Regions from separate parts of the Paraburkholderia sp. BL23I1N1 genome, predicted to be linked through region 2. Evidence: riboswitches for the same ligand, from Rfam matches in the RefSeq annotation. Region 2 holds a riboswitch; the other holds the start of a gene.
The links. A riboswitch is a leader RNA that binds a small molecule or an ion and turns the genes downstream of it on or off. The one in region 2 is predicted to bind glycine.

Region 1 (14,931 bases), on a different contig from region 2:
ACGCAAAAGCCTCGGCTATGTCCGTTGCGCTGCCTGGACGCACGATACGTGCAACCTCGGCGCCATCGCGCAGGAAAATCAACGTGGGCCAGAGTTTGACCTTGAAGGAACGGCCGAGCGGGCGGCCGGGGCCGTCTTCGACTTTGAGATGCCGGATGCCGGCATGAGGTTCGAAGGCTTTGGCAATCGAGGCTTGCGCGCCCTGACAGAAACCGCACCAGTTCGTGCCAAATTCTATGACCGTGGTGCCGGGCAGGGCGTCGACTTCGGCTCGCGAGGGCGCTTGCGGGGAATAGGGGATTTGGCTTGCCATGGGTGCGGTGCTCCGATTGATTGGGTAAAGAGTAGCAGCTATGGCCGGGATCGTCAGTGACGTGGGCGAGGACGTTTTTGCGTGCAGCGTGGGCTTTCATTGACCTTGTGGACTCACAGTGCCGGCCCGAAACGGCGGGGTAACGCGGCTATCTCGCGCATTGCTCAACAGTGCCTCACCGCGCATATTTCAAAGAAACTCATGGTCTTGTCAGCGCGACATGTTAGACGTCATGATTCGCATCTAGATGCACCATCGCGTTCAGGAAAGGAAATGGCAGAAAAGATCTACCTTCGGCACCCCGGCAAGGACGAAACCGTCACAGTCGGCACCGGCTTCAGTTGGGGCGCGTTGCTGCTGGGCTTCATCTGGGCCATGTCGAAGAGAATGTGGTTCGCCACATTCATCATGCTGGCGGTCAATACGCTGCTGTTCTTCTCGGGTTTGTGGGGTGAAACGATCGGCACGATCGGACTGGTGCTGTCTGTAGTGTTCGGTGTTGCCTGTGGCGCCTATGGCAATCAATGGCACCGCTGGACGCTCGAAAAGAGCGGATACATCGTTGTGCAGCCGGCGGGTGAGGGCAGTGCGACGGGAGTGGATATTGCCAGGCCTCAAGGCACGCGTGTTCGTCCCCCTGAGCAAACCCCCTGATTGTTCGACATGGCGCATAACGGTGCGCAACACGAATTTGGGATGCGGCGCCGCAGGTTTACGCGCCCGCAAGCCAGGACGATAATGCCCCAGTTGTTCCGGCCACGAAGTCCGCGGCGTATCGCGCATGGCGCATGGCGCGTCGCCAACTCGCTCTCCCTGACCCACCGCCATCCGTGTTGAAAACCGCCCGTTTTTTCGAGCTGCTGCGCATCGCTGGCTTCAAGCCGCTGGCCGCCGCCACCCTCTTGCTCGGTGTGGCGATGTCGTTCACCGCTCCCTATCTCTCACTGTTCGGCGTCGAGCGCGCCGGCATGACGCCGCTCAAGCTCGGCATCTTCATGACGCTGATCGCCGCCAGCGGGGTGCTCGCCAGCACCTTCGCCGGGCGGTGGAGCGATGCGAGCGGACGGCATCGGCCTTTGTTGCTGGCGGCACTGGTGGCCGCCGCACTGGGCTATCTATGTTTATGCGTGGTGCGTGACTACCGGCTGTTGCTGGCGGTGGGCATCATCTTTATCGGCGCGGGCGGCTCAGCCATCTCGATGGTGTTCTCGTTCAGCCGCGCGGCGCTGCCGGTGCCGGACCCCGCGGAGCGCGCGTTCGCGAGCGCCACCTTGCGGACCATTCTCTCGGCGGCGTGGGTGTTCGGTCCGTCGGTGGGCGCGCTGGTGCTTGCCGGTGCCGGCTTCTATGGGCTCTTCCTGTTTGCGGCGGCGAGTTTCGGGGCCTGCGCGGCGATCGTCTGGCGCATGCGCGAGCCGCAAGGGCACCTGGGCGATCACACGGTGGAAGACACGGCTTCGGAGCCGTCGGCCTCGATCACCGTGCCGCCGCTGATCGCACCCGGCGAAGAGGCGCACGAAGACCTGCCGGGCGTCGCTTCGCAGAATGACATCCGCCGTGCGGTGGCGGCGCTCACCTTGCTCGGTCTCGCCGCGAACGCCACGATGATCGTCCTGCCGCTTTACATCGTGCACGGCCTGAACGGCACGCATCTGGACGTGTCGATCATGCTCGGCCTCGGCGCCTTGACGGAGATTCCGATGATGCTCGCGCTCGGCGCGAAATCGTCGAGCCTGCACAAGCCCAACTGGCTGGGCGCCTGCGCGGCGGTTCACGCCCTGTATTTCATCGCGATGTCGCTGGCGGGCAACGTCCACGCGCTGATCCCGATGCAGATACTCAATGCGTTCGTGGTCGCGGTGACCTCGTGCCTCGGCATGACCTACGTACAGGATCTGATGCCGAACGCGCCGGGCCGCGCGACCGCGCTGTTCTTCAATGCGGCGCGGGTCGGCTCGATTCTGTCGGGCGTGTTGTCGGGTTTGCTGGTCGAGGCGTTCAGCTATCGCGGCACGTTCCTGTTCTGCGGCTTGCTGGCGCTTTGCGCGCTGGTGCTGTTCGCCGTGCCGGGTTACCGCTATCCGCAGATGTGGCGCGCGGTGCAGCGTTTTGCGCGCGCGCAATACAGGAAGGTTCAGGCGCAGCGGCGCTAGGGTTCTCCGTTCCCGTAAAGAAGCGTATCGTCGTTCAGTGCAGGCGGGGATGCCCGCTTCACTGCACGGACGATCCGAGACTGCTACCGTCTGTCCGTCGGATCAGATCAAACGCACCTGCAGTCAGGAGAGCCGCTTGCCGCGGATGAAGCACGCGGCAGGGCCCCAGTACGCCGAACCGGCTCGAAGCGCGCAACGAGACACTTTCCGGAGCGAGAAATGCAGCTAGGCATGATTGGATTGGGACGCATGGGCGCGGACATGGTGCGCCGTCTGACGAAGGGCGGTCAGCACTGCATCGCTTACGACGTGCAACCGGCCGCGGTGGACAAACTGAAGCAGGAGGGCATCGCGGGCGCTGCTTCGCTCGAAGACCTGGTCGCGCAACTGCAAAAGCCGCGCGCGGTGTGGCTGATGGTGCCCGCCGCGGTGGTCGACAAGACGCTTGAGAACCTCGTGCCCTTGCTGGAACCCGGCGACATCGTGATCGACGGCGGCAACTCCTACTACCACGACGACATTCGTCGCGGCGCCGATCTGGCGAAGCGTCAGCTTCACTATGTGGACGTCGGCACGAGCGGCGGCGTCGCGGGCCGTGAGCGCGGCTACTGTCTGATGATCGGCGGCGAGGCCGAGGTCGTGCAGCGGCTCGAACCGATTTTCTCGACGCTCGCGCCCGGTGCGGGCTCGGCGCCCGCCACGCCGGGTCGCATACCAGGCCGCACGCCAGGCGCCAGTACGGCCGATCAGGGCTTCCTGCATTGCGGTCCGCAGGGGGCGGGGCACTTTGTGAAGATGGTCCACAACGGCATCGAATACGGAATGATGGCCGCGTATGCCGAGGGCCTGAACATTCTGCGCCACGCCGACGCCGGCAAACACGCGCGCGAAGCCGATGCCGAAACGTCGCCGCTGCGCCGCCCCGAGCTTTACCAATACCAATTGAATCTCGCCGAGGTCACCGAGGTCTGGCGGCGCGGCAGTGTGATCGGTTCGTGGCTTCTGGACCTGATAGCAGGATCGCTCGTCAACGACGCCGACCTGCAAAGCTACGCAGGACGCGTATCGGATTCGGGCGAAGGGCGTTGGACCGTGGCGGCCGCGATCGACGAAGGCGTGCCCACGCCGGTGCTGAGCGCAGCGCTCTTCGCGCGTTTCAGTTCGCGGGGCGAGGCGGATTTTGCGAACCGGGTGTTGTCGGCGATGCGGCACGACTTCGGCGGTCACGCCGAGAAACCGGCCGCGCCGGCCGATGAACCAAAGCGCTAATTCATGGGACATGGGAGCCACGATGCAAGCTGATCACGCTACGCCTCACGACGTCGTGTTTCTGTTCGATTGCGATAACACGCTGCTGGACAACGATCATGTACTGGCCGATTTACGTGCGCACATGATTCGCGAGTTCGGCGAGCAGAACAGCACGCGATACTGGGAAATTTTTGAAGACTTGCGCGCCGAGCTGGGCTATGCGGATTACCTTGGGGCATTGCAGCGGTATCGGTGGGAGCACCCGCGCGACACGCGCCTGTTGTTGATGTCATCGTTTCTGATCGACTATCCGTTTGCGAACCGGCTGTATCCGGGGGCCCTGGATGCGATCAAACACGTATCGAAGCAGGGGCCCGCAGTGATTCTGTCCGACGGCGACGTGGTGTTCCAACCGCGCAAGATTGCCCGCTCGGGCTTATGGGACGAGGTCGAGGGGCGGGTGTTGATCTACATCCATAAGGAGCAGATGCTCGATCAGGTGATGGAGTGTTATCCGGCCCGGCAGTACGTGATGGTGGACGACAAGTTGCGGATACTGACGGCCATGAAGAAGTCCTGGGGAGAAAGGCTGACTACGGTATTTCCTCGCCAGGGGCACTACGCTTTCGATCCCAAGGAGATTTCCAGCAATCCGCCCGCGGACGTGACGATCGAGCGGATTGGGGAGCTCGCCGATATCGACGTCAATATGCTTCTGAGCGGCGGGACGGCAGGGGGCGCTTAGGTTTTCCGCCTTCCGAGGCCCGTCAGGCCGGCCCCAGCAGTTTCACCAGCAAGCCGAACACGCCCACCAGAACGGCCACGCCGGCGCACAACAGCACGAGCGAGAGAGCAAGAATCAGAGGCGTTTTGAGGCGGCTGGGTGTCGACATGGTGGCCGTTCCGGCAATGGGCGAGCAGGGCAAAACGCGCCAGATGCGGTCCGCCGTCGCGCATTTAGCATGAAGAGCTTAATCGTAATCACTTAATGCTCGCTTAAAGTCGAGCGCAAGATCGGCGGCCTCGGCCGCGCCAACGGCTTTACGGCCCACCGCTCCAATGGCTTACAGACACAGCGGTCAATTGAGCGCATGATCCTTGCTTAGGGCTTGTCGCAACCCGGTTCGCTCAAAAGCAGTCGCGCGCGCAATCGGATGCCCGCCCTCATGTCGCAGGCGATCAAGCGCTGTGCGGCCGGCGGGCCAAGGAAAAATCATGACATCCGCAATCCGGGGCATCGTGGCGGGCATGGCGCTGATGTTAGGCGCTTCGATATACCTGCGTCAGCTTCGTCTCCTACACCGTCCGGACCGTCGCTGGACCGGCAAGAAACGTTGATTCGTTCCACATCCTCGAAAAGGGAGGCACCATGTCATCAATACCTTCTCCGAAACGTTCGGCGTCGCCGTTGCGTCAGGCCGATTCGCCGGCCGCCGTGCGCGACCGGCGCGCCGAACTTGGCCGTGCCGATGAAGCGCGCGCCGAACAACGTGAACGCGACGACGCGCGCAACGACCCCAATGCGAGCAAATGGCGCTACCAGCCACCAAAGCGGAACGAGAAAGAGGAGGCGTAGAGCCTTGAGCTGAACACCAACGAAGCTGCTGTCAACATTCAGTCGAAGGGGTGCTAACCAACGTTCGGGCAGGCAATCGGATCGACCGCTTCCCAACTGATGCTATTGCGCTTTGATCGTGGTGTGGTCGACGACGCCTGCTACGCCAAACAGGCGGGTGACGTCCTGGAGTGCCGCGGTTCTTTGCTGGTCACGGTGAAGTTCACCCAGCAGCGTGATGCGACCGTGGGAGACTTTGACCTTGATGGCGTTCTGGGGAACAGCCGCGTCCCACGCTAACCGCGTTTTGGCTTCGGCGGCGATTTGGCCGTCGGTCAGGCGCGTGCTGCCCGCGATATTGCCTGCTCTGTGCGCAGCCGGGCGGGATTTTGGCATGTGGGCTCCATCGAGCTGCCGGGGTTAGAGAACACTAACAGATGCGGGTGGTTTTGCCTTTGGCCGGGCCCATGGACACCAATCTCTGACAGGCCCGGTGTCCTTGCGGACACCGGGCCTGCGGCGAAAAAATCGCCTACTGAATCGCCCCCGCCAAAACTTGCGCCGTCGCTGCCGACAACGTCCACCCCAAATGCCCATGCCCGGTGTTATAAAAAACGCCGCGCCGTTTCCCGCGCCCAACCTTCGGCAACATACTCGGCAACATAGGCCGCAACCCCGCCCATGGAATCACCTTCGAAGTCGACACGTCAGGAAAATAGCGCCTCGTCCAATCCACCAGCGGTGCAATCCGATCCGCGCGGATATCCCGGTTGAACCCATTGATCTCCGCCGTACCGGCAACCCGGAACCGATCCACACCGAGCCGGCTCGTCACGATCTTCGCGCTATCGTCGAGCAGACTCACCCAGGGCGCCTGCTGCTGACTGACTTCATCGTCGAGACAGACGGTGATCGAATAGCCCTTCACCGGGTACACGTTGACGTGATCGCCGAGCATGGCCGCAAAGTCCCGGCTCTTCACGCCGGCACACACCACGATCTGCTCAAACGCAAACTGTTGCGGTTCGCCAGCCAGATTCACGCTCAGCGAGAATCGCCCCTCAGCAGGCTGCTCGATCGCCGTAATCTCCGCGTCGTAATGAAACTCCACGCCGTGCCGCACGCACGCATCGGCAAGCCCGCGCGTGAACTTGTGAATATCGCCGGTCGAATCCGACGGCGTAAAGAACCCGCCGAAAAAATCGCCCTGCAGCGTGGGCTCGATCGCGTGCAATTCGCTCGACGTCACTGGATTGCGATCCAGGCCGCCTTCGTGCAGCATTTCATTCACCTTGCTCGCCGCGTCGAATTCCTTGCGTGTCTTGTAGATGTGCAAGATGCCGCGCCGCTCCAGATCGAAGTCGATCCCCTCGCGCTCGGCAATCGAAAACAGATGCTCGCGCGCGGCAATCGCGAGCCGCACCGTTTCGACGGTGTTCGCGCGATAGCGCGGAATCTGACGTAGAAACTCGCCCATCCACGAATACTTGTGCCACGTGGGCATCGGATTGAGCAGCAGCGGGGCGTCGCGCGTGAGCATCCAGCGCAGGCCCTTCAACACGGTGGCCGCGCTGTTCCAGACTTCGGCATTGCTGGCGGACAACTGGCCACCGTTGGCGAACGAGGTCTCCATCGCAGCATAGCGATGACGTTCGAACACGGTGACGTCGTGGCCGCGCTGCGCCAGGGCGTGAGCAGTCGTGACGCCGGTAATGCCGGCGCCGATAATGGCGATTCGTGACATGACATGATCCAGAGTAGTTGAGCATCACCGGTGTCGATTTCATTTCGAAACCGGCGTCGATGCCCCATCTGTCCATGTACCTGAGAGTTTCTTCCCGTGAGCCTACGCGCGCGATGCAAGCGGTATGCAGGGAATCCCCTTCGGTGGGCGCGCACGGCGCCGCTCTCCAGATGTTCCAGCTGCGCGGTCCTTTTGCCTGAGAGTTTCCGGGGCGGTTGCTCCGTCGGCGTCGTCACAACCCTCTGACGATCTCTCCCGCGCTGCATTGCAGAACGGCTCGACGATACCGGGCAAAAAACTTCCTCGCAAGTGTTTCCTGTAACATTTCCTGTGAAGCCGCGCGCAATGCCCATTTTTTATGTGCGGATTTATGCCCGGATTAAAGGCTTGAATTGGCGGCATCGGCTATATTTGGCGGCACTGCCCGACTTCAATTCACAGAGGAGACCGCCGTGCCCGCTGCCACAACGTTGCTCGCCTTCGCCCTTGTCTCGCTCGGCATGGTGCTCACGCCCGGCCCGAACATGATTTATCTGATCTCGCGATCGCTTTGCCAGGGGCGGCGTGCCGGGCTAGTGTCGCTTGGCGGCGTCGCGCTCGGCTACGTGTTCTACATGTTTTGCGCGGCGTTCGGCATCACGGCGCTGCTGTTGACGGTGCCCTACGCGTACGACGCGTTGCGTTTCGGCGGCGCGCTTTATCTCCTGTACCTGGCGTGGCAGGCGGTCAAGCCGGGTGGCCGCTCGCCGTTCCAGGTGCGCGACCTGCCACACGACAGCCGCCGTAAGCTCTTCACGATGGGCCTCATCACGAACCTCGCGAATCCGAAGATCGCCGTGATGTATCTGTCGCTGCTGCCGCAATTCATTTCGCCGTCGCATGGCAGCGTGCTGACGCAATCGATCGCGCTTGGTTGCGTGCAGATCGTGATCGCCGTCACGATCAATGCGCTGATTGCCAGCATGGCGGGTTCGATCGCCGGGTTTCTCGCCGGGCGGCCGGTGTGGCTGCTGGTGCAACGCTGGCTGATGGGCACCGTGCTTGCCGGTCTGGCCGTGCGGATCGCGTTCGATGCGCGCCGCTAAAGCATGCTAAAGCGCAGATTGAAGACTCGCCTGAGTCTTCATCGCGGGCTTCCTGATTGCGTATCGTCCGCTTTGAGCATGCATCACGGGCGGCCCACTGGCGCCGCACTCAGAGCGTCTTGTACATGATCGTGGTCGAATCAAGCCGCTCCTCCAGCGTGTCGCGGCAAAACTGCGGGATCACACCAACAGCCTGGTAACCCAGCGCGGCATAAAGCGGCTCGGCCTTGTCGCCGGTGCGCGTATCGAGCGTCAGCAGACTGCGCTGCAACTGGTGCGCACGGCGCTCCAGTTCCGTCATCAGCGCTTTGGCGATGCCCTGGCGGCGCAACGCGGGGCGGACCAGCAGCTTGCGCACCTCGGCGCGGTGACGCTGGTTCGGCATGGTGTCGTAGTCCAGTTGCACAGTGCCGGCGATCGACTCGCCATGGCACGCGACGAGCAACACGAGCCCACCTGCGCGCAGCGACGGCAGCACCTTGCCGCTCCAGAACGCTTCACTCTCTTCGACGCTATACGGCAGGACAAAACCGACGCTCGCGCCGTCATGGACGCAGGCATGCAGCAGCGCGCCGAGTTCGGGCAGATGGCGAACGAGGTCGTCGGCGGAAAAGCTCGTGATGGCGGTTGCGCTCATGGTGGCTCGAACTCAGACAATGAAGAGGAGGTAGCGGGCCGCGCTGTGCGCGGGCGTGACGAAAGCACTGGGACCGAACAACTGGTAGCGTAGACAGTCGCCGGGTTGCAGGTCGTGGCTCCGGCCGTCGACGGTGATCTGCAATTGCCCTTCGAGCAGGATCAGATGATGTTCGAGGCCGGCTCTCGGCGACGCGTCGTACGTGATCCGCGCGCCGGCATCGAGTTCGCACTCCAGCGCCTCGCCGCTCAACGCCTGGGCCGGTGGCGACACGGAGCGGCGCCGGAAGCAGACGCTCGTGTCGGTCCAGACGGTTTGTGCCTCGCGCGGCACCAGCGGCGCAAAGTCTTCTTCCACCATGTGCATGAGGCGCGACATCGGCAAGCCGTAGGCGACGCAAAGCTTGCCCAGTACGCTCGCCGTGGGGCTCACGGCGGCGTTTTCGAGGCGCGACAGGGTGGCGCGGCTGATGTTGCTGAGCTTCGCGAGATCGTCGAGGGACCAGTTGCGCTCGGCGCGCAACGCGCGCAGACGCTGGGCGATGCGACGGTCGATGACGTTGTCGTCAGGTTGTGTTTTTTTCATATTCGGGAAATTATCTCGAATATGGAAATTCGTCAACGGCGCAAAAAATGCGGATGCCGACGTGTGGACGTGTTCGGGGCGCACCAGACCATGGCGGAGATAGGTGCACCGCGAGCGACCGGGGCGTTTATCATAGTGGCCACAATCCAAAACCTGCCGCCCGGCTATGCAACAGGGCTGTGCATCGATCAGGCACACCTTCCACGAGACCCGGCGGCGCCTGCCGCGACATCCTCTATGAACTCCACTCCCGACGCTGTTTCCCGTCCCTCCATCCGTGCGTTGACTTTGCTTGAAGGGCGCGTGCTGGGCGTGCTGGTCGAAAAACAGCACACTGTGCCGGACAGTTATCCGCTTTCATTGAACGCGCTGACTTTGGGCTGCAATCAGAAGACCGGCCGCGCCCCCGTGATGAACGCGACCGAAGCCGAAGTGCTTACCGCCGTCGACGGATTGAAGCGCCTGAGCCTGGTGATGGAGGGCAGCAGCAGCCGCGTGCCGCGCTTCGAGCACAACATGAACCGGGTATTAGGCTTGCCGAGCCAGTCGGCTGCCTTGCTCACCACCTTGCTGTTGCGCGGCCCGCAGACCGCGGCCGAGTTGCGCCTGAACAGCGCGCGCCTGCATGGATTTGCCGACATCTCGTCAGTCGAGGCGTTTCTCGACGAACTGGCTGCCAACGATCCGTCGCGGGTAGTGAAGCTGGCCCGCACGCCGGGCGAGCGCGAAAATCGCTGGATGCATCTGCTATGCGGTGAGGTCAGCGCAAGCGAGCTTGCCCAGCCGGGCGAGGAAGATGAGGCGGTGCCGTTGTCGGCGTTCGAGGCGATAAAGGCTGAACAGAAGCGGCTTGCCGATGAGGTGAGCCGGCTTCAGGCAGTGGTGCGGCGCATGGCCGCTGAATTGGGAATGGAAGTTGAAGAGCCTGGTGCAGGCGGTTGAAGCATTCCTGGTTTTTCGCGCGCTGCGAACGCGCGAAAAACCGGAAGCTAGAACTTGTAGTTTACCGAAGCGAGCGTATTGAGCTCGAATCTTTTTTCGGTAATCGGGCTATTTGCCGCGTCATGCACAAGCCGCCCGAACGTAGCCGAGACCGACCCGTTCCAGTGTTTGGAAAAGTCGTAAGTCACCATGGCGTTCATATGGACGTCCCGCACGCCGGCACTCGTGCTGTACGTGGGCAATCCTGACGCAGCGCTCTGCTGCTCCGACACGCCGAAGAACGTCCGTGTATACGTCCCGTTCGCCCAGGTAAAGCCTGGGCCCACCGAGAACAACCAGCCGCCAACCGGCGCGGAAGCCACGAAATCCGTGCTGACCGTGGTGCCCTGATGATGCCCGGCGATATCCTGGTACAACGCCACCGACCCGGTAAACGCCCACCACGTGTAGTCGGCGAAAAGCTTCAGTTTCGGGCCGCCATATACGTTGCCCAGTCCATGCAGGCGCGGATCGTCGGACTCCTTGCGAGTCTGGAAGTCGAAACTCAACGCGGCGCCTACGTGATAGGCCGGACCGCGCAGCACGTTGACGCCAAGCACGTCGGGGCCCTGCGAGAAAATCCGGTCGTCGTACGAAATGTCCAGCGCGGGAAACGGGAATACGGTCAACTGCCGCGATCCCGGGTACTTGGGCGTGATCACCACGCCGGGTCCCACGCCGATTTTCCATTTGCTCTCGGTGGCAGCGCCTGTGCCCGTGCTCGCGTCTGTCGTCGCGTTCGGATTTGCATCGTCGGCGTAGGCAGCGCGCGCTGTGCAAAGGCCAAGTGCAGCGGCGAGCAGGAGCGCCATGCGTGCGGATTGACCATGCCTGAGCGTGGAAGGCCGCGACGCGCGTGCGGTGGGCTGGCGCTGGCCTTGGCTGTTTCTCAGCGTGGTAAGCGCCGTCATGCGCGCTCCTTGCCCAGCGCCGCGAGTTGTCTGAGGCGTCGCGCCAGGGCTTTCGAAACGACCTGTTGCTTGCCGCTGTCGTCGCCGCTGTGGGCTGCTTCGCTCTCGCGCAAAAATAGCGCGGTTTCACGCGCGACGATTTCGCGCTCGTTGTCCGACGTAATCATGTGATACGAATCATCCAGCCAGATTGTTCGTAAAAAGGCAGTGTCGATATTCGCGGCGACAAAGCGGGCGTTGCGGGGGCTCGACGTCTCATCGTCGATCGCGTGGACAATCAGGCAATCGGTTTTGATGTCGCGCACCTGAGTGCGCACGCTCGCGGCGAGGCGGCTCGCCTGGTGCAATGCCGGCAACGAAATCGTCGACGGGCCGACTTCGCTGAAGTCGCTGCGCTGCATCGCGCGGGCAATCTTCGCCCTGAGCGCCTCGTTGCGCAAACCGAACGGCGCTTCCTCGCGGTAGCGCCAGCGTTTGCGCATCGGCGTGAAGTACGCCCAGTTGAGCACGAAACGATACCAGGGGATTGCCCAGCCGTCGTAAGAGAGCGTCAGCGACAACAGCACGAGCGAGCGCGCCTTGGGACGACGATGCGCCAGCGCCAGCGCTAACGCCGCACCGATTGACAGCCCGCAGATCGAGACATGTGTGAAGCGCGCGGCGAGCGCGTCGTACTCGCGCATGGCGGCCTCGAGCCAGGCCTCCATCGCCGTTTCTTCGGAGCCTGCGCTGTAGCCCGGCAGGACCGGTGCGCAGGTGGTGAAGCCTTCGGCGTTCAGATAGCGTGCGAGAAAACGTAATTCGAGCGGCGAGCTCGACAGTCCGTGCAGCATCAACACGGCATGATTGTCGCCGGGTAAGAAGAGACTCGTTGGCTGGCTCATGGATCAGGCCCCGATCCGCAGCACGAGGAACTCGCCGGCATGGGTAGTGAACCGTTCGCACACGCACTCGGTCAGTCTCGACGTACCGTCGCCGCTTTTCAGATGCACGCGATGACTCCCGGGCCACAGCGACTTGCTGAGCCGCTGGATGTCGTCGGAATCGACATCGGCGAAGCGCGGGCCCGGTGCAATCTCGTTGGGCAGACGGGGCAGCACACCTTGCGGTTTGATGTCGTCCACCTGTTGCAGCGCGTTGCGCTCGAGCGCCTGAATGAAAATAAAGGTCTTGTGATGGTGCGAGAGATGGCGCAGCAGACGGTGTGTTTCGTCGACGGCGCGGCGTGCGAGCATGCGTTCGTTGTCGTGACGCAGCAGCATTTCATAGCGCGACTGGGCGACCGATGCGATCAGCTCCGCACGAAACTGCGAGCGGCGCAGGCGTTCGATCAATATGATGACGAGCAGCGTCACCAGCGGGTACGAGACGAGCAGAAGCAGGTCGGCGCGGTCGAATACGGCGATGCTTGCGTACGGCGGGACGAACAGGTAGTCGGCGATACAGAGGCCGAACAGCATGACCGTGAGCGCCGGAGCCAGCCCGCAAAAATACTCGACCAATGCCGCCGCGATACAGAACGCGGTGCCCGGCATGATCGGTCCGAGAAATGGATGGAGCAACATGCGCACCCCACTGGCGATCGCCAATGCGGCGGCCGCGGTGAGCCAGACGCGTGTTCCCCGTGGTGCCCAACGACGGGCGTTTTGGACTTCCATGATCTTTTTTTTAGGGAGCGATTGCGCTTCCCGATTGAGTGTGGCAAGGCGCTTTAAAGCGCAGGTCGGACAATACCATAGTCGGGCAGACGCTAAAGCCCGAAAAGAGGTCAATACCGGCAGGCCGGGCGGCATATCGTGCTTCGAATGCCCGATGGAAAAACCAGTCCGAAAATAGGGGTATTCTGCCCGGCGAGCAGTGTGCAGGCAGTCTGCTTAAGCGACCCTTAAATGGCTGGAAGCGGCTTCTACCGGACCGTCAGCCGCCTCGCCCGGACCCGCGGTCGAGCGCCGCTTCCGAACTGCATGGGCAAATGACTCGCCGCCGCGTTCCGCGAATGGTCGTGCACATACATCAGCGGCCACGTTGCTTCAATTGAAGTTAAGCCAATTTACAACTGACACAGAACACTTACGACGCCCCCGCGTTCTGACCGCTTAGGCATCGCGACTTCGCCGCAGCTCATCGGACAGCGTTCGTTGCGTGCGATAAAAGACGCGCGGCGGCACGTTCGGTGAATCTTCGGCGAGCCGGTCGAGTTCGTCGCGGATCGCGGTGAGATAGTGGCCGTCGCGCGCGTCGGCGTCACCGGCAAAGATCGCTTCCAGCCTGCGACGTACAGCGCCATAGCGCGCACCGGCCGCGCGATGCTTTTCCGCACGCTCCGCGTATCTGAGGAAAGTTTGCAGTGCGGCGGAGACCGCCGCTGCCACGCTCACGAAGCCCACGAAAATCCTGAGCGCCGGCGAGACGGTGGCTGAACTCAACGACGCAAACACCGCTGTGCCCACAAAGGCAGTCAATACGGTGACCAGCCAGCCGACGCTGCGGTCCCGCGCGGACAGCAGGTCGGCCATGTCGTAGTGACTCATCTGGGATTCGCGCGCGCGGCGGATCCACTTGAGCAAAAGCTGGTCTTCGTCGACCGGGGGCTCGTAGGCAGTCGGGTTCTTCATGTCGCTCGTCGGGGCTGTCCAGTATCGCAAGCGTAGTGCATGCGCTTGACGATACTGTGCCACAGGCGAGCGCTCAACTGGACGCGCTGGTATTCACGCTAAACCGCTCGTTATGCGCGTTGCCGTTCAGATAGAAGTCACCGATTGCCGCTTCGCGGATGATCGCCGGATTGTGCGACGCCAGCACGCGCGCATTGCGCCAGTAGCGATCGAAACGGCGCGTCTCGCTGGTGGCCGTTGCGCCGCCCACTTCGAACAGCAGGGTTGCTGCCTGCAGTGTCTGCTCGATAACAATCTGCTGCGCCTGGAAGGTATGGATGTCCAGGTGGATATAGGTTTGCTCGTCGGTACGGCCTTCCTGCCGCGCGACTGACACCGCATCGATTGCATGGGCGAGCGCCGCGCTGATGCTCTGCGTGGAGTAAGCCAGGCTAGCGAGTCGGCCGGCGACGCGATGGACCAGCGGATTGTCGCGCGGGCTCGATTCACCTGGGATACCGAAGGTTCTTGTTTTGCTCTGCGTGAACGCCACCGCATCACGCAACGCTGCGCGGCTGATCCCCGCCAGGTTCGCGACGTGCAGCGCCTGGTAGTACGCGGTCAGGAGGCTGTTGCGGCGTGGTTCGGCGGCGCTATAGCGGCGATACAGATTGTCGAGGGAGACCGGCACATGGTCGAAACGCGCCGTACCGCTGCCGGTGAGGCGCTGCCCGAAGCCATCCCAGTCGTCGATCCGGGCGAGACCGGGCGCATCGCTCCTGACGAGTACGCGCACGTCGCTTTGCCCGTCGTGTGCGGTGACGTCGACCCAGTCCGCGTAGAGCGTGCCGGTGGCGTAGTACTTCTCGCCATCGAGATGCCACGCGCCGTTGGTTTCGGTGAGGCGCACGCTGTTGCGGGTGGCGCCGGTGCGCTCGGACACGGCGCCGCCGATGATCTGGCCTTGGGCAATGCGCGTGAGCCAGCGGTCGCGCAGCGGTTCGTCGTTGCTTTCCAGCAGCGATTCGATGAAGCCGCCGTGCACGCGCAGGATTTGCGGCAGGTTCGAGTCTGCTTCGCCAAGACGCGTGACTAACGCGAGGAACGCTGTGAACGTGACGC
Region 2 (14,931 bases):
CCGGCGAATATCCGCGGGCACGGCTGATCGAGGCGCATAAGTCAGCGACTGAGCGCTTCAAGGAGCGGCGCGGCGCTGCACGGCGACGACTTTCGATGAAGGTGACGCCACGCATCGCCGAGGACATCAAGATGCTGATGCACGAGACAACCATGAGTCAGACAGAGGTCATCAAGTCTGTGATCTATCAAATCCAATCCGACGTGATCGAATCTCACAAGCCTGCGCTGATGAAAGAGCTTGGGGCTTTGTCGGTCATATACGCTTAAGCCACGGGCTCGGTGGGTACAAAAAAGCCCTGCGGTTCACTTGAACCGTAGGGCTTTCTCTTGTGTGCTTTTCGCTATGCATGCCGGCCGCAAGGCAACTTCATTACTCCCCTCGGAGCTTCCTCCCCTGCTCCCGAATCTGCTCTAACGTCGCGCCCGGCGTGCTCGCCTCCTGCGGCATGCGAATCTCGATCACCGCTGCACGCTTCGCTTCTATCGAGCGTTGCAATGCAGGCAGAAAATCCTCAGTCCGCTCCACGATCTCTCCGTGCGCGCCGAACGATCTCGCGAACGCCGCGAAGTCAGGATTCGTGAGACCGGTGCCGTGTACGCGATTCGGATAGTGCCGTTCCTGATGCATCCGGATCGTGCCGAAGTGGTTGTTGTTCACGACGATGAAGATCACATGCAAGTCGTACTGCATCGCCGTCGCCAGTTCTTGCGCGGCCATCATGAAACAGCCGTCGCCAGCTAATGCGACGACTGCGCGTTGCGGATACAGCGACTTCGCCGCAATCGCCGCTGGTACACCGTAGCCCATCGCGCCACTGGTCGGCGCAAGCTGCGAGCGGAAATGTCGATACGAGAAATGCCGATGCAGCCACGTGGCGTAGTTGCCCGCACCGTTTGTGAGGATCGCGTCTTCCGGCAGATGCGCGCGCAATTGCTGGATCACTTCGCCCATTTGCACGTCGCCGGGAATCTGACGCGGCTTGCGCCAGTCGAGATACGCCTGGTGCGCTTCTTCCGCCGCGCCGGTCCATGCGAGCTTCTCGGAAGACGGCTTTAATGCCGCAAGCAGTGCCGCAAGTTCTGGCATGCCGGAGACGATCGGCAAGTCCGCCGCGTACACGCGGCCAAGTTCCTCCGCGCCTTGATGCACGTGCACCAGTATTTGCTTCGTCTTTGGAATATCGAGCAGCGTGTAGCCATTCGTCGTTGCTTCGCCCAATCGCGGGCCAAGCGTAAGCAGGAGATCCGCATCGCGGATACGTTGAGCAAGCTCCGGATTGATACCAAGGCCGACATCGCCCGCGTAGTTCGGATGCTCGTTGTCGAGCGTGTCCTGGAAGCGGAACGCGAGGCCGATCGGCAATTGCCAATTCTCGACAAAGCGTTGCAGGTCGGCACATGCCGCAGGCGTCCAACCACTGCCGCCAGCGATCACCATCGGTCGTTGCGCGGCTTCCAGCAATCGGCGCAACTCTTCCATTTGCGCCGCGGAAGGCGACGCCGCCACGCGCTTATACCGCGGCGCACCGGCAACGGCTTCGCACGCATCGCTCAACACATCTTCCGGCAACGACAACACGACCGGCCCCGGACGCCCCGACGTCGCCGTGTGAAATGCATGGCTCAGATATTCGGGAATGCGCTTCGGGTCGTCGATTTGCGCGACCCACTTGGCCATCTGACCGAACATGCGCCGATAGTCGATTTCCTGGAAGGCCTCGCGGTCGAGATGCTCGCGCGCGCATTGACCGATCAGCAGGATCATTGGCGTTGAGTCCTGAAACGCGGTGTGCACGCCGATCGATGCATGCGTCGCGCCGGGTCCGCGCGTCACGATCGCGACGCCCGGACGTCCTGTCAATTTGCCGACGGCTTCAGCCATGTTCGCGGCTGCCGCTTCGTGCCGGCAGACGATGGTCTGGATGTGGTCCGTTTCGTCGTGCAGCGAATCGAGCACGGCGAGAAAGCTCTCGCCGGGCACGCAGAAAACACGTTCGACGCCGTGCGTCAGCAAGGCATCGACAACGAGACGCGCGCCGGTGGTTTGGGCGGCAGGAGAAGCGGAAACGGGAGCATTCGGCAGCGACATTGCGATGAAGCCTCCAGATGGTGCATGGGTGCGATCGGATGTTGCCGCATCGGCTTGAAAGGCGCCGATGGGCGCTTCGACAGCTTACGCCGACAACGCGGCCGATGTCACGGCGCAGCCCAACCTTCCCATCTGCCGATAGCGAACGCGAAAACGGAAACGAAAGCGAAAACGCGGGCCGAAGCCCGCGTCATCAATCGCTTTGGAACGCAGCGTTCAGCACTCGACAATATTCACCGCCAACCCACCGCGCGACGTTTCCTTGTACTTCGTCTTCATATCCGCGCCGGTCTGCATCATCGTCTTGATCACGGAGTCCAGCGAGACGTAATGCGTACCGTCACCGCGTAGCGCCATACGCGCTGCATTCACGGCCTTCACCGAGCCCATTGCATTGCGCTCGATACACGGAATCTGCACCATTCCGCCGACCGGATCGCACGTGAGTCCGAGGTTATGCTCCATGCCGATCTCGGCAGCATTCTCGACTTGCTCAGGCGTGCCGCCCATCACCGCCGCGAGCGCACCCGCGGCCATCGAGCAGGCCACGCCGACCTCGCCCTGGCACCCCACTTCCGCGCCCGAAATCGACGCGTTCAGCTTGTACAGAATGCCGATTGCCGCGGCCGTCAGCAGGAAGTCGATCACGCCTTGCTGATTCGAGCCCGGCATGAAACGCGTGTAGTAATGCAGCACCGCCGGAATGATGCCGGCCGCGCCATTGGTCGGCGCCGTGACCACGCGCCCGCCCGCCGCGTTTTCTTCGTTCACGGCGATGGCGTAGAGATTGATCCAGTCGACCATCGACAGCGGATCGCGCAGCGCCAGCTCAGGATTACTCGACAAGGCGCGATACAACTGTGGCGCGCGACGCTTCACCTGGAACGGACCGGGCAAAGTACCGTCCGCATCCGGATTGTTGATGCCGCAACCGCGCGACACGCACGATTGCATCACGTCCCAGATCTTCATCAAGCCCGCGCGCGTTTCTTCTTCCGTGTGCCAGACGCGTTCGTTGTCCCACATCAATTGCGCGATGCTCTTGCCGGTCGATTTGCACAGCGCGAGCAATTCGTTGCCGCTGCGGAACGAATGCGGCAATTGTTCGACGGCACTCAGCACCTTCGTATTCGGCGCGCCCGCCGTCACCACAAAACCGCCGCCCACCGATAGATACGTCGACTCGCGCAGCGTCTCGCCCTGCGCGTCGAACGCACGCAGCTTCAGGCCGTTCGGATGCTCCGATAGCGCCTGGCGATAAAACGAAATGTGATCTTTTTGCACGAACGGCACGTCGTGCGTGCCGAGCAAGGCGAGCTTGCGCGACGCCTTCACCGCTTCCAGCCGTTGCGCGATCGTGTCCGGATCGACCGTGTCGGGCGCGTCGCCCATCAACCCGAGCATCACGCCGCGATCCGTGCCGTGCCCCTTGCCGGTCGCGCCGAGCGAACCGTACAGATCCACTTTCACCGATGCCGTCGCCGCAAGCAGCCCGTCGCGTTCGAGCCCTTGCGCGAACATCAGCGCGGCGCGCATCGGCCCGACCGTATGCGAGCTGGACGGACCAATGCCGATCTTGAAGAGGTCGAACACGCTGACTGCCATTTACTGCTCCCTGCTGATAAAAGTAAGTTTAGCGCGCTGGCAGCGGTAAGCACACGGCGAGCCACGCGGGCGGCGTCGGTGCGAGCTGCAGCGCGATCGGCGTATAGCGTCCGTCGAGACGCGCCGCCAGGTGAAACAGTTCCGTCGCGTTTTTCGGATCCCATTGACCCGAATAGCCGGGCAAACCGGCCTCGCGACGTTTGGCATCGAACGGAACGTTCGAATGCACGAATTCTTCATGCGTCTTGCTGCCGTCCGCGTACGGCGTGAGCCAGTTCAGCGCGGCCGCCAGTGAGGCGCCATTCGTCCCCTTCTCCGGCAACCAGTTGCGGTTGTGGCGGCGCGCGGCGAGCGCGGCGGTCACGAGCGGCTGCAGGTCGTAGGTGACGTAATGCAAGGCGTCACGCTCGGCGAAGTCCACCGTCGAGCCGTCCGGTGCGATGTTGTCGCCGATATGTTCGTCGAACAAACGCTGCGCCGCGTTGATCATCTTGCGGTTATCCAGCGTGAACGCGGCCATCGCGATCAGCTTGATCCGGTGGCTCTGCCAGTTGTTCTTGAACGTGCCGGTGAGCGGCCGCGGCCGCGCGTCGATTTGCGCGATATAGCCGCTCGCAAGCTTCGTCAGGAACGCCATCGATGCATTGCGCGTCTTCACCGGCAACGCGCTTGCGGTCATGTCATAGGCGAGGATCAGGCCTTCGAAACGGGTTTCGTCGATCGGATTGAAACTGGGTTGATAAGTCGTGACCCACGCATACAGCAAGCGGTCGACCAGCTTCAGATAGCGATCGTCGCTGGTTGCGCGCCAGGCGAGCGCGGCGTCGCGCAACAGATCGAGATCCTTCTCCGCCTCGACGCTTTGATCGTAGATGCCCTCGTGCGGCAGCGTGCCTTCGGTATGCAGTTTCGCCACGGCATGCGGCGGGTCGTTCAGATGCGCCTGCACATTGCTCACCAGTGCCTTGACGCCGGGATCGGCGTTCGTGCGCTCGCTGGTTTGCAGCGCGGGCGCCGCACAAAAATTCATCGCGGCTTGCGCCTGCCGCAGCGGCAGCAGCAGCACCGCTGCGCCTGCCAACAGTAGCGCGCAGGCCTGTTGCCACGTCTGGACTCGCCTTGTTTCGGTCCGGCTTTGCATCAATCGCACCTTTCGCGCCATGCGAAACTCCTCGTTTGGCTGATTCGGTGTGTGATGTTAGCCGTTTGCGGACACAAGCGACAGAACCGCGCAACGCCTGCTTACAACCTTCAGGCGATGCGCGGTCAAGGCCGGACTTACTCGTAGTCGGCGATCGGTACGCAGGAGCAGAACAGATTGCGGTCGCCGTACACGTTGTCCGCACGGCCGACTGGCGGCCAGTACTTCTTCGCGATCAGTGTGGGCAGCGGATACGCGGCGGTTTCGCGCGCATACGCATGCTTCCATTCGTTCGCGATGACCACCGCCGCCGTATGCGGTGCATGCTTGAGCGGATTGTCTTCGCGGTCCGAACGGCCTTCTTCCACCGCGCGAATTTCCTCGCGGATCGCGATCATCGCTTCGATGAAGCGGTCGAGTTCTTCCTTCGATTCCGATTCGGTCGGCTCGACCATCAGCGTGCCCGGCACCGGGAAGCTCATGGTCGGTGCGTGGAAGCCGTAGTCGGCGAGACGCTTGGCGACGTCGTCGACGGTGATGCCGCTGGTTTCCTTGATCGGGCGCAGATCGAGAATGCACTCGTGTGCGACCAGTCCGCCGGGGCCCGAGTACAGCACCGGATAATGCGGCGCGAGTTTGTTCGCGACGTAGTTGGCGTTGAGGATCGCGGTTTCCGTGGCGGCCGTGAGGTTCTTCGCACCCATCATCGCGATGTACATCCACGAAATTGGCAGGATCGAGGCGGAACCGTACGGTGCGCCCGACACAGCGCCGATACCGTTCGGCGCGCGTTCGTAGCCCGTTGCAAGCTGATTCGGCAGGAATTGCGCGAGATGCGCGCCGACGGCGACCGGACCGACGCCCGGTCCGCCGCCGCCGTGCGGAATACAGAAGGTCTTGTGCAGGTTCAGGTGCGAGACGTCGCCGCCGAACTGGCCCGGGGCGCACAGGCCGACCATGGCGTTCATGTTCGCGCCGTCCACGTAGACCTGGCCACCGTGCGCGTGCACGATCTCGCAGATTTCGCGGACGTTCGCTTCGAACACGCCGTGCGTGGACGGGTACGTGATCATGATCGCCGCGAGCTTCTCAGCGTGCTGAGCGGCCTTCTTCTTCAGGTCTTCGATATCGACGTTGCCTTGCGCGTCGCACGCCACCACGACCACTTGCATGCCGGCCATTTGCGCCGACGCCGGGTTCGTGCCGTGCGCCGAAGCGGGAATCAGGCAGACATTGCGATGCGCTTCGCCGCGCGACGCGTGGTAAGCGTGGATGATCAACAGACCCGCGTACTCGCCTTGCGAGCCGGCGTTCGGTTGCAGCGAGACAGCTGCATAGCCGGTGGCCGCGATCAGCATCTGTTCGAGCTGATCGATCATTTCGCGGTAACCGACGGTTTGCTCAGCCGGTGCGAACGGGTGAATCTGACCGAATTCGGGCCACGTGACCGGCAGCATTTCCGAGGTCGCGTTCAGCTTCATCGTGCACGAACCGAGCGGGATCATCGAGCGATCGAGCGCGAGGTCCTTGTCCGACAGGCTGCGCAGATAGCGCAGCATTTCCGTTTCAGAATGATGACGGTTGAACACGTGGTGCGTGAGGTACGCGCTGGTGCGTTCAAGCGCGGCGGGCACAGTGCTCTCTGCGGGAAGCGCCGCATCGAGCGCGTCGATTTGCGCGACTTCGTCGACAAATGCCGCTTGGGCGAACGCCGCGAGCAGATCGGCCAGATCGCTGCGCGTGGTGGTTTCGTCGATCGAGATGCCGACGCGCGTGTCGCTCACGCGGCGCAGATTGATGCGCTTGGCCGTCGCAGCGTCATGCAGTGCCTGGGTGCGTGCACCGGTTTCGAACGTGAGCGTGTCGAAGAACGTGTCGTTGACCAGCGTGTAGCCGAGCTTCTTCGCGCCGGCGGCCAGCAACGCGGCGATACGGTTCACACGCAGCGCGATCGTCTTCAGACCGTGCGGGCCGTGATAGACGGCGTACATGCTGGCCATGATCGCGAGCAGCGCCTGCGCGGTACACACGTTCGAGGTCGCCTTCTCGCGGCGGATATGCTGCTCACGCGTTTGCAGCGCGAGACGCAGCGCCGGATTGCCCTGTGCGTCGACGGTCACGCCAACGAGCCGGCCCGGCATCTGACGCTTGAATTCGTCGCGCACGGCGAGGTAAGCCGCGTGCGGGCCGCCGAAACCGACCGGCACGCCGAAACGCTGCGTGTTGCCGACGGCCACGTCCGCGCCCCATTCGCCCGGCGGCGTCAAAACGGTCAGCGCGAGCAGGTCGGCGGCGACCACCACGTGGCCGCCCGCAGCGTGGATCGCGTCAGCGAGCGCGCGGTAGTCGCGCACGTCGCCGTTCACGCCCGGGTATTGCAGCAGCACGCCGAACGCATTCGCGTTCGCGGCTTCCGCTGCCGGACCCACTTTCACTTCGATGCCGACCGGCGTGGCGCGCGTCTTCACCACTTCGATGGTTTGCGGCAGCACGTCGTCGGCGACGTAGAACACGTTCGACTTCGGCTTGCCGACGCGTTGCAGCAGCGTCATCGCCTCAGCGGCGGCGGTGGCTTCGTCGAGCAGCGAAGCGTTCGAAATCGCCAGACCCGTCAGGTCGACGATCATCTGCTGGAAATTCAGTAGCGCTTCCAGACGGCCCTGCGAGATTTCCGGCTGGTACGGCGTGTACGCGGTGTACCACGCCGGATTTTCCAGCACGTTACGCAGGATCACCGCTGGCGTGTGCGCGTTGTAGTAGCCCTGCCCGATGTACGAGCGGAACACCTGGTTCTTGTCCGCCAGCTCACGCAGCGCGGCGAGCGCTTCGGCCTCGCTCTTCGGCTGCACGAAGGGGCCGAGCGGCAGTGCTTCGCTGCGGCGGATCGTTTTCGGAATGACGGCGTCGATCAGCGCGGCGCGCGACGCGAAGCCGAGGGCTTCGAGCATTGCGTGCTGGTCGGCCGAATCCGGGCCGATGTGCCGTTCAGCGAAGGCGTCGTGCACTTCGAGCGCGGCGAGCGAGAGAGGAGTGCGGTTCATCAGACGATCCGGGTGTTCGAGCTTCATGAGGTGTTCCTGCCGGTGCGGGCGTCCGTTCGATGATCGAATCGGACGCGCCGCGCCTGTCGGGTTTAAACGTAATGGTGCAACGTGCGGCGAATCAGGCGCCGATCGACTTCGAGTACGCGTCCGCGTCGATCAGGCGATCCAGCAATGCGTCCGCGGCCGGCTTGATCTTGAAGAGCCAGTTCTCGTACGGCGCGCTGTTCACGCCGTCCGGGGTGTCGGCGACGGCCGGGTTCGCTTCGATCACTTCGCCCGAAACCGGCGCGTAGATATCCGAGGCGGCTTTCACCGACTCGATCACGGCAACGGTTTCGCCCGCGCTCACGGTCTTGCCCAGTTCCTGGACTTCGAAGAAGACGATGTCGCCGAGCGCTTCCTGCGCGTGGTCGGTGATACCGACCGTCAGCGTGCCGTCCGCTTCGGTGCGGACCCACTCGTGCGATTCGGTGTATTTCAGATCGGCCGGGATGCTCATCGGATGCTCCTATGCGGTGTGATTCGTTAAAAACTTAAAAGTGGACTGACGCACGCGCCGGCTGCTTAAACAGCGAGCACCTTGCCGTTGCGTACGAACGGCAGTTTTACCACGCTTGCGGGAACGTTTTTGTCACGAATCTGGACGTGAACGGTGTCGCCCGGTTGCACGCCTTTCGGCACACGTGCAAAGGCGATTGATTCCTGCATGGTCGGGGAAAAAGTGCCGCTGGTGATTTCGCCTTCGCCCTGCGGCGTGACGACTTTCTGATGAGCGCGCAGCACGCCAGCCGCCTTGCCGTTGTCCTTCAGCAGGATCAGACCGACGAACGCGGCCTGCGAGCCGTCGGCCTCGAGCTTGCCTTTGCCGACGAAGTCGCGCGGCGACGTCAGATCGACGGTCCAGGCGAGGCCGGCGTCGAGCGGCGAGACGTTGTCGTCCATATCCTGGCCGTACAGGTTCATACCGGCTTCGAGGCGCAGCGTGTCGCGCGCGCCAAGACCCGCCGGGCGAACGCCTTGCGCTTGCAACGCGTTCCACAGTGCGACGACGTGATTCGCCGGGACGATGATTTCGAAGCCGTCTTCGCCGGTGTAGCCGGTGCGGGCGACGGTGAGTTCGCCGAACGGCGTGCCTTCGACGCGCGCGGCGTTGAACGGCTTCAAGGCTTCCGTGGCGGCGCGTGCGGCCGGGACGGTTTGCCAGACTTTTTCGCGGGCGTTCGGGCCTTGCACGGCGACGATCGCGTAATCGCGGCGCGGCGTGATGGTCAGGCCGAAGCTGCCTTCGGCGTTGAGCTGGCCGAACCAGGCGATGTCTTTCTCGGCGGTGCCGGCGTTCACGACCACGCGGAAATGATTTTCGCCGAAGTAATAGACGATCAGATCGTCGATCACGCCGCCATTCGGGTTCAGCAGACAGGAGTAGAGCGCGCGGCCCGCCGTTTGCAGCTTGGCGACGTTGTTGGCCAGCGCGAATTCGAAGAAGGCGCGCACGCGCTCGCCGGTGAAGTCGACAACGCACATGTGCGAGACGTCGAACATGCCGGCGTCGGTGCGCACGGCGCGGTGTTCGTCGATCTGCGAGCCGTAGTTGACGGGCATGTCCCAGCCGCCGAAATCGACCATACGGGCGTTGAGCGCACGATGGGTGGCGTTGAGCGGGGTGTGTTTGAGTTCGGTCATGGGGCCTCAGGCGTCTCGCGAAACAAAAAAGGCCATGCGGCGCTACGCCTCGCGGCTAATGCCTGCGAGCGATTGCGTTGCATGACCCCTCTGTCCTCGATACCTGAGAGATTGCGCTGCCGTGCGATGTTGAAGCCGTCATCGCCACGGTGAAACGCGCGCCCCTTCGGTGGGCAGCCTGCCAGAATCTGCTCGATATACGTTCGACGTACGCGACGCAGACGGCTACTGCCGCTCTCCAGAGTGCGAAAAATCCATGTCTTGATGCTGCCTGGACGCGGGTTTTTCGACGCGGTCGGTCCTTTTGCCTGAGAGTTTGCGGGTATGCCCCTTCGGCGGCGCGGCCTGCGATTTTCTGCGGCCAGCACGCTCTCCCGACGCGTGCGGCGAATGTACGCGAGGGCCGGAGGCTTGTCAAATAAAGGCCCGTAACGGGTATGGCGGTTGGCGCTGCGGGCTCGCGGATATCAAAAAAAAAGCGCGGGACGTGATGCCCGCGCTGGTTTGCTTCAGTGCCTGAACCGGCGCGATTATTCGCCGATGGCGTGTGCCGCGTTGTCCAGTTCCTGGTTCAGCACGCGCTGTTCGTCGCCGGAAAGACCGCCGCCGTGTTGTGCCGCCATGTCGCGAGTTTCCTGACGGATCACGTCGAGGCGATGGTGCAACGCGCCGCCTTGCGGGGGCGGGTAGTAGCCTTGGTTGACGTGAGCGTCGATGCGGCGGCTCAGGTTGTCGATACGGCCGTTCACTTGGTTGAAGCGCTGATCCGCGATCTGCTGCGGGTTAGGGCGCGGCGCCGGCGCGGGTTGCTGGGGCGCCACCACGCAGGCGGCGAGGGAGCTGAGCAAGGCGCATGCTGCTACTGCGCGGACGATACGGGGCATGGACTCTCCGGAAGTCGTTGTCGTTGTGTGTGTGGTGCTACTGGGGTAGCAACGGATAGCCGGGGATTCGCGCTGACCGGGAAGGCGGGGTTATTTGTAACGTTATGTTCCTTTCGGGGTTGTCAGGCTTTTTGGCTTTGGCGGCGGCATGGTTCGCATGCCGCCGCCAGATAGTCAGAAAGCGCCCCGTAGGCAAACAGTCAGTCAGCGAATACGCTCGAACGGTAGCCGGGCGCCTTCTTCCGAGCTTCGGGCGGCAAGCTCGATAATCGTCATCACGTCGACCGCGTCCTGAGCGCTGACAGGGAACTTCACGCCGTTCTGAATCGAATCCGCCAAGGCAATATAGAAGCCGACATATTCGCCGTTGCGCGTAGGCACTTCCCGCTCCACTTCCTGACCGTCTTCGAGTACGCGCAGCACGCCCGCCGTGTTGTCTGCGCCGAACCCTTCGTCGCCAGGGCGCAGGCCCGCTTTCAACTGATCTTCCTGCGTATCGAGCCCGTATTTCACGTAGCTCCCCTGCGTGCCGTGAATCGCAAACCTCGGCGCGACGAGCGCGGTCAGCGCGCTTGCATGCAGCACCACTTCGAACTCGCCGTATCCCAGTTGGATATGCACGTAGTCCGGCGCGCTGGCCTGGTCGCGATGCGTCCGAACCGTCGCAGACACGGTCTGCGGTGCGCCGAACAATGCCAGCGCCTGATCGATCAGGTGCGGTCCGAGATCGAATAGCAAACCGCCGCCGCGCGAAGCTTCCTCGCGCCAGCGCTGCCGAACTTCCGGCCGGAAACGGTCGAAATGCGATTCGTATTGTGTGATGCGCCCCAGCTCTCTGCCGGCAAGCAGATCCCGCACGGTCAGAAAATCACCGTCCCAGCGGCGGTTGTGAAAGGGCACGAACAGCTTGCCCCGGGCGAGCGCGATGTTGGCGAGCGTATGGGCGTCGGCGGCGGTCAGCGTGACCGGCTTGTCGACCACCACGTGCTTGCCCGCCTCCAGCGTGCGGCGCGCCAGGTCGAAGTGCGTGTCGTTGGGCGTCGCGATCACAACACAGTCAATTTCTTCGAGCGCCAGCAGGGCGTCGAGATCGGCCACCACCTTTGCATGCGGGTAATCGGCCAGCGCGTGTTCGGGCTGACTCGTCGCGATGGCCGCGATGTTCGCGCGCCCGCAGTGCTCGATCACCGGCGCATGAAAGGTCGCGCCAGCAAAACCGTAACCCATCAATCCAATCTTCAGCGATACGGACATGCGTGTCTTCCTGCAAAAACGGCGCGCCGTTTTGCCACCGCGGCGACGGCGCGCAACGGCGTAATTGTGGCATGTCCCCAAGGCGGACTGTCAGCGTTGTCGAGGGCGGTTGTCGGCGATATCCGTGTTAACATCGCTCCTCTCGCGCGAAAGCGGAGCGAGCTGGAGCCCGCAGCACACGCGGCGCTGTTCCAGCTGCCGCCCCCGCGCAGCATGCCCCCGGGCCTTCGGTCTCGCGATTCCGCAACCAGGCGCCCTCAACCGCATTACCCATCCACAGACGATGTCCGCAGGCCTGAACCCCGCTCAAAATGAAGCGGTCCGTTATCTTGACGGTCCGTGTCTCGTGCTCGCCGGCGCAGGCAGCGGCAAGACGCGCGTGATCACGCAAAAAATCGCGCACCTGATCGAAGCCAAAGGCTTCGAGCCGCGCCACATCGCCGCCGTCACGTTCACGAACAAGGCCGCCCTGGAAATGCGCGAGCGCGTGGGCAAGCTGCTCGAAGGCAAGACGCTTACCACGCCCGGCAAGGAAGGCCGCAAAGTGCCCGTCAACCAGTTGACGGTCTGCACTTTCCATTCGCTCGGCGTGCAGATTCTGCGGCAGGAAGCGGAACACGTCGGCCTGAAGCCGCAGTTCTCGATCATGGATTCGGACGACTGCTTCGGCATGATCCAGGAGCAGGTCGGCTCGACGGACAAGGGCTTCATTCGCAAGATCCAGTCGATCATCTCGCTGTGGAAGAACGGCATGATCATGCCCGAGCAGGCGATCGCGATCGCCGCGAACGAGGACGAACATCAGGCTGCCATCGTCTACCGCAATTACGTGGCGACGCTGCATGCGTATCAGGCGGTCGATTTCGACGACCTGATCCGTCTGCCCGCCGAACTCTTCGAGAAGAACGAGCAGGTACGCGACCGCTGGCAGAACAAGCTGCGCTATCTTCTGATCGACGAGTATCAGGACACCAACGCGTGCCAGTACGAACTGGTGAAACTGCTGGCCGGTAAGCGCGCGGCCTTCACGGCGGTCGGCGACGACGATCAGGCCATCTATGGCTGGCGCGGCGCGACGCTCGAAAATCTCGGGCAGCTCAGCAAGGATTTTCCGAAGCTGCATCTGATCAAGCTCGAGCAGAACTACCGTTCGACGGTGCGTATCCTCACGGCCGCGAACAACGTGATCGCGAACAACCCGAAGCTGTTCGAAAAGAAGCTGTGGTCCGAACACGGCATGGGCGACACGATCACTGTCACACCGTGCAACGACGAAGAGCACGAGGCCGAGTCCGTCGTGTTCCGACTGTCCGCGCACAAGTTCGAGCGGCGCGCGAATTTCCGCGACTACGCGATCCTGTATCGCGGCAATTTTCAGGCGCGCATCTTTGAACAGGTGCTGCGTCGCGAGCGGATTCCGTATGTGCTGTCGGGCGGCCAGTCGTTCTTCGACAAAGCCGAGATCAAGGATATCTGCGCGTATTTGCGCCTGATCGCCAACGCGAACGACGACCCCGCGTTCATCCGCGCGATCACCACGCCGCGCCGCGGCGTCGGCAATACGACGCTCGAAGCGCTCGGCTCGTTTGCGGGCCAGGCGAAGGTGTCGTTGTTCGAAGCGGTGTACATGGGCGGCATCGAGGCCCGTTTGTCGCCGCGTCAGATTGAACCGATGCGCGTGTTCTGCGACTTCATGCAGCGCCTCACCGACCGCGCCGAGAAAGATGCCGCCGGCCCGCTGCTCGACGAACTGATGGACGCGATCCACTACGAAGCCTATCTGTACGACGCGTTCGACGAACGTCAGGCGCAGTCCAAGTGGCAGAACGTGCTCGAGTTCATGGAATGGTTGAAGCGCAAGGGCACCAAGGCTGAGCCCGCGGGCTCGGACGGTTCCGGGAATGGCGAAGCAACCGGCTACGACACCGCCGACGGCCTCGGCGACACCGGCAAGAATCTGCTCGGCCTGATCCAGACCGTGGCCCTGATGTCGATGCTCGAAGGCCGCGAAGAAGATCCGGATGCGGTGCGGCTCTCGACGGTTCACGCGTCGAAGGGGCTGGAGTATCCGCACGTATTTCTGGTCGGCGTTGAAGAAGGCATCATGCCGCACCGTGGCGGCCCCGACGACGAGCCGATCGACGACGCGCGCATCGAGGAAGAGCGGCGTCTGATGTACGTCGCGATCACGCGGGCGCAGCGCAGCCTGCATCTGAACTGGTGCAAGAAGCGCAAGCGCGCGCGCGAAACCGTGGTGTGCGAGCCGTCGCGCTTTATTCCCGAGATGCTGCTCGAGGATGCCCCGCCGCCGACGCCTGAAGAAGCGCCGATGTCGCCGAAAGACCGGCTCGCGAGTTTGAAGGCGTTGTTGCAGAAGCCTTGAGCGTTGGCGCGGCGCGGGTGCAAAACCCCGCGCACGTCAGGTGCATCGGCGGTTTTTCGTGAACGCGAGCTACAGTGGCACGGCCCGTTAATTGGACGTCGATTGCGCGTCTATCGGGCGCTACTCGGAGACCGCCCGCATGCCAACGCCGCCGCTCGCGCACTATCGCCGCGCGCTCGACACCTACATCGACGCAAAAGACAACACGCGTGCTGACCGCATTGCCGAAGCCTTTGCACCGGACGCGGTTCTCACCATTTCGCTCGCTACGTCGAATATCGCGTTTCCGGCGCGCACGGTCGGTAGCGATGCGATCGCGAAAACGCTCGTCAGTGATTTTGGCGCTCAGTACGCGCGGTGCCGCACTTACTACGTGTGTGATTCGCTGACGCTGGATAACGGCACGATCGACGCGTTGCCCTGGCTGGTGGTGATGCGCGAGAAGGCCACCGGCGCATTGCGCGTCGGCCACGGTGTGTATCGGTGGAGTTTCGACGCGACGCCGGCGGTCACGGGGTTTCATATCCACATCGCGCGCATGGACGTCGTGCCCGACGCCGACGGCGCATTGCTCGAAGCGTTGCAGGATGGGTTGAGCTATCCGTGGCTCGTACCCGCCGACTTGCACGCGCATTTTACGTCGCTCGCGCGAAGCACGCCGGCGCTGGCATTCGTCGAGGCGTTCAGCCGTCCTGCGCTTGCATCGGCGGGCACCTGACCTGACGGCGTATCGAGCGCTTGCACATGAAAAATCCCTGCCCGTGTCGCCACGGTGCAGGGATTTTTGTTTTGCAGCAGGCAACCGCCGGAAGCGGTCTCGGAAGCGCCTTATTTCGCCGCGCTGAT

Region 1: it holds a riboswitch for glycine, as region 2 does, so the genes downstream of both, B0G76_RS25635 (D-amino acid dehydrogenase) here and gcvT (glycine cleavage system aminomethyltransferase GcvT) in region 2, are expected to answer to the same signal.

Annotation. Positions count from the first base shown of each region.
Region 1 is NZ_RAPV01000001.1:5,485,445-5,500,375, forward strand. It holds gene B0G76_RS25605 (thioredoxin family protein) at 1-313, opposite strand, end outside; gene B0G76_RS25610 (DUF2628 domain-containing protein) at 587-967, shown strand; gene B0G76_RS25615 (sugar efflux transporter) at 1,144-2,466, shown strand; gene gnd (phosphogluconate dehydrogenase (NAD(+)-dependent, decarboxylating)) at 2,686-3,735, shown strand; gene B0G76_RS25625 (HAD family hydrolase) at 3,758-4,462, shown strand; gene B0G76_RS44085 (hypothetical protein) at 4,485-4,610, opposite strand; gene B0G76_RS44090 (hypothetical protein) at 4,933-5,055, shown strand; gene B0G76_RS42535 (hypothetical protein) at 5,087-5,293, shown strand; gene B0G76_RS25630 (BON domain-containing protein) at 5,396-5,668, opposite strand; gene B0G76_RS25635 (D-amino acid dehydrogenase) at 5,805-7,016, opposite strand; glycine riboswitch at 7,191-7,284, opposite strand; gene B0G76_RS25640 (LysE family translocator) at 7,469-8,101, shown strand; gene B0G76_RS25645 (GNAT family N-acetyltransferase) at 8,211-8,738, opposite strand; gene B0G76_RS25650 (helix-turn-helix domain-containing protein) at 8,751-9,323, opposite strand; gene B0G76_RS25655 (YceH family protein) at 9,561-10,265, shown strand; gene B0G76_RS25660 (MipA/OmpV family protein) at 10,313-11,116, opposite strand; gene B0G76_RS25665 (carboxylesterase) at 11,212-12,099, opposite strand; gene B0G76_RS25670 (DUF4118 domain-containing protein) at 12,103-12,873, opposite strand; gene B0G76_RS25675 (SLATT domain-containing protein) at 13,312-13,830, opposite strand; gene B0G76_RS25680 (acyl-CoA dehydrogenase family protein) at 13,904-14,931, opposite strand, start outside.
Region 2 is NZ_RAPV01000002.1:277,549-292,479, reverse strand. It holds gene B0G76_RS33960 (hypothetical protein) at 1-269, shown strand, start outside; gene B0G76_RS33955 (thiamine pyrophosphate-binding protein) at 373-2,091, opposite strand; gene B0G76_RS33950 (L-serine ammonia-lyase) at 2,308-3,696, opposite strand; gene B0G76_RS33945 (alginate lyase family protein) at 3,725-4,858, opposite strand; gene gcvP (aminomethyl-transferring glycine dehydrogenase) at 4,975-7,905, opposite strand; gene gcvH (glycine cleavage system protein GcvH) at 8,000-8,380, opposite strand; gene gcvT (glycine cleavage system aminomethyltransferase GcvT) at 8,446-9,564, opposite strand; glycine riboswitch at 9,645-9,816, opposite strand; glycine riboswitch at 9,850-9,951, opposite strand; gene B0G76_RS33925 (hypothetical protein) at 10,095-10,448, opposite strand; gene B0G76_RS33920 (oxidoreductase) at 10,653-11,702, opposite strand; gene B0G76_RS33915 (UvrD-helicase domain-containing protein) at 11,986-14,085, shown strand; gene B0G76_RS33910 (hypothetical protein) at 14,225-14,803, shown strand; gene B0G76_RS33905 (cytochrome c5 family protein) at 14,914-14,931, opposite strand, start outside.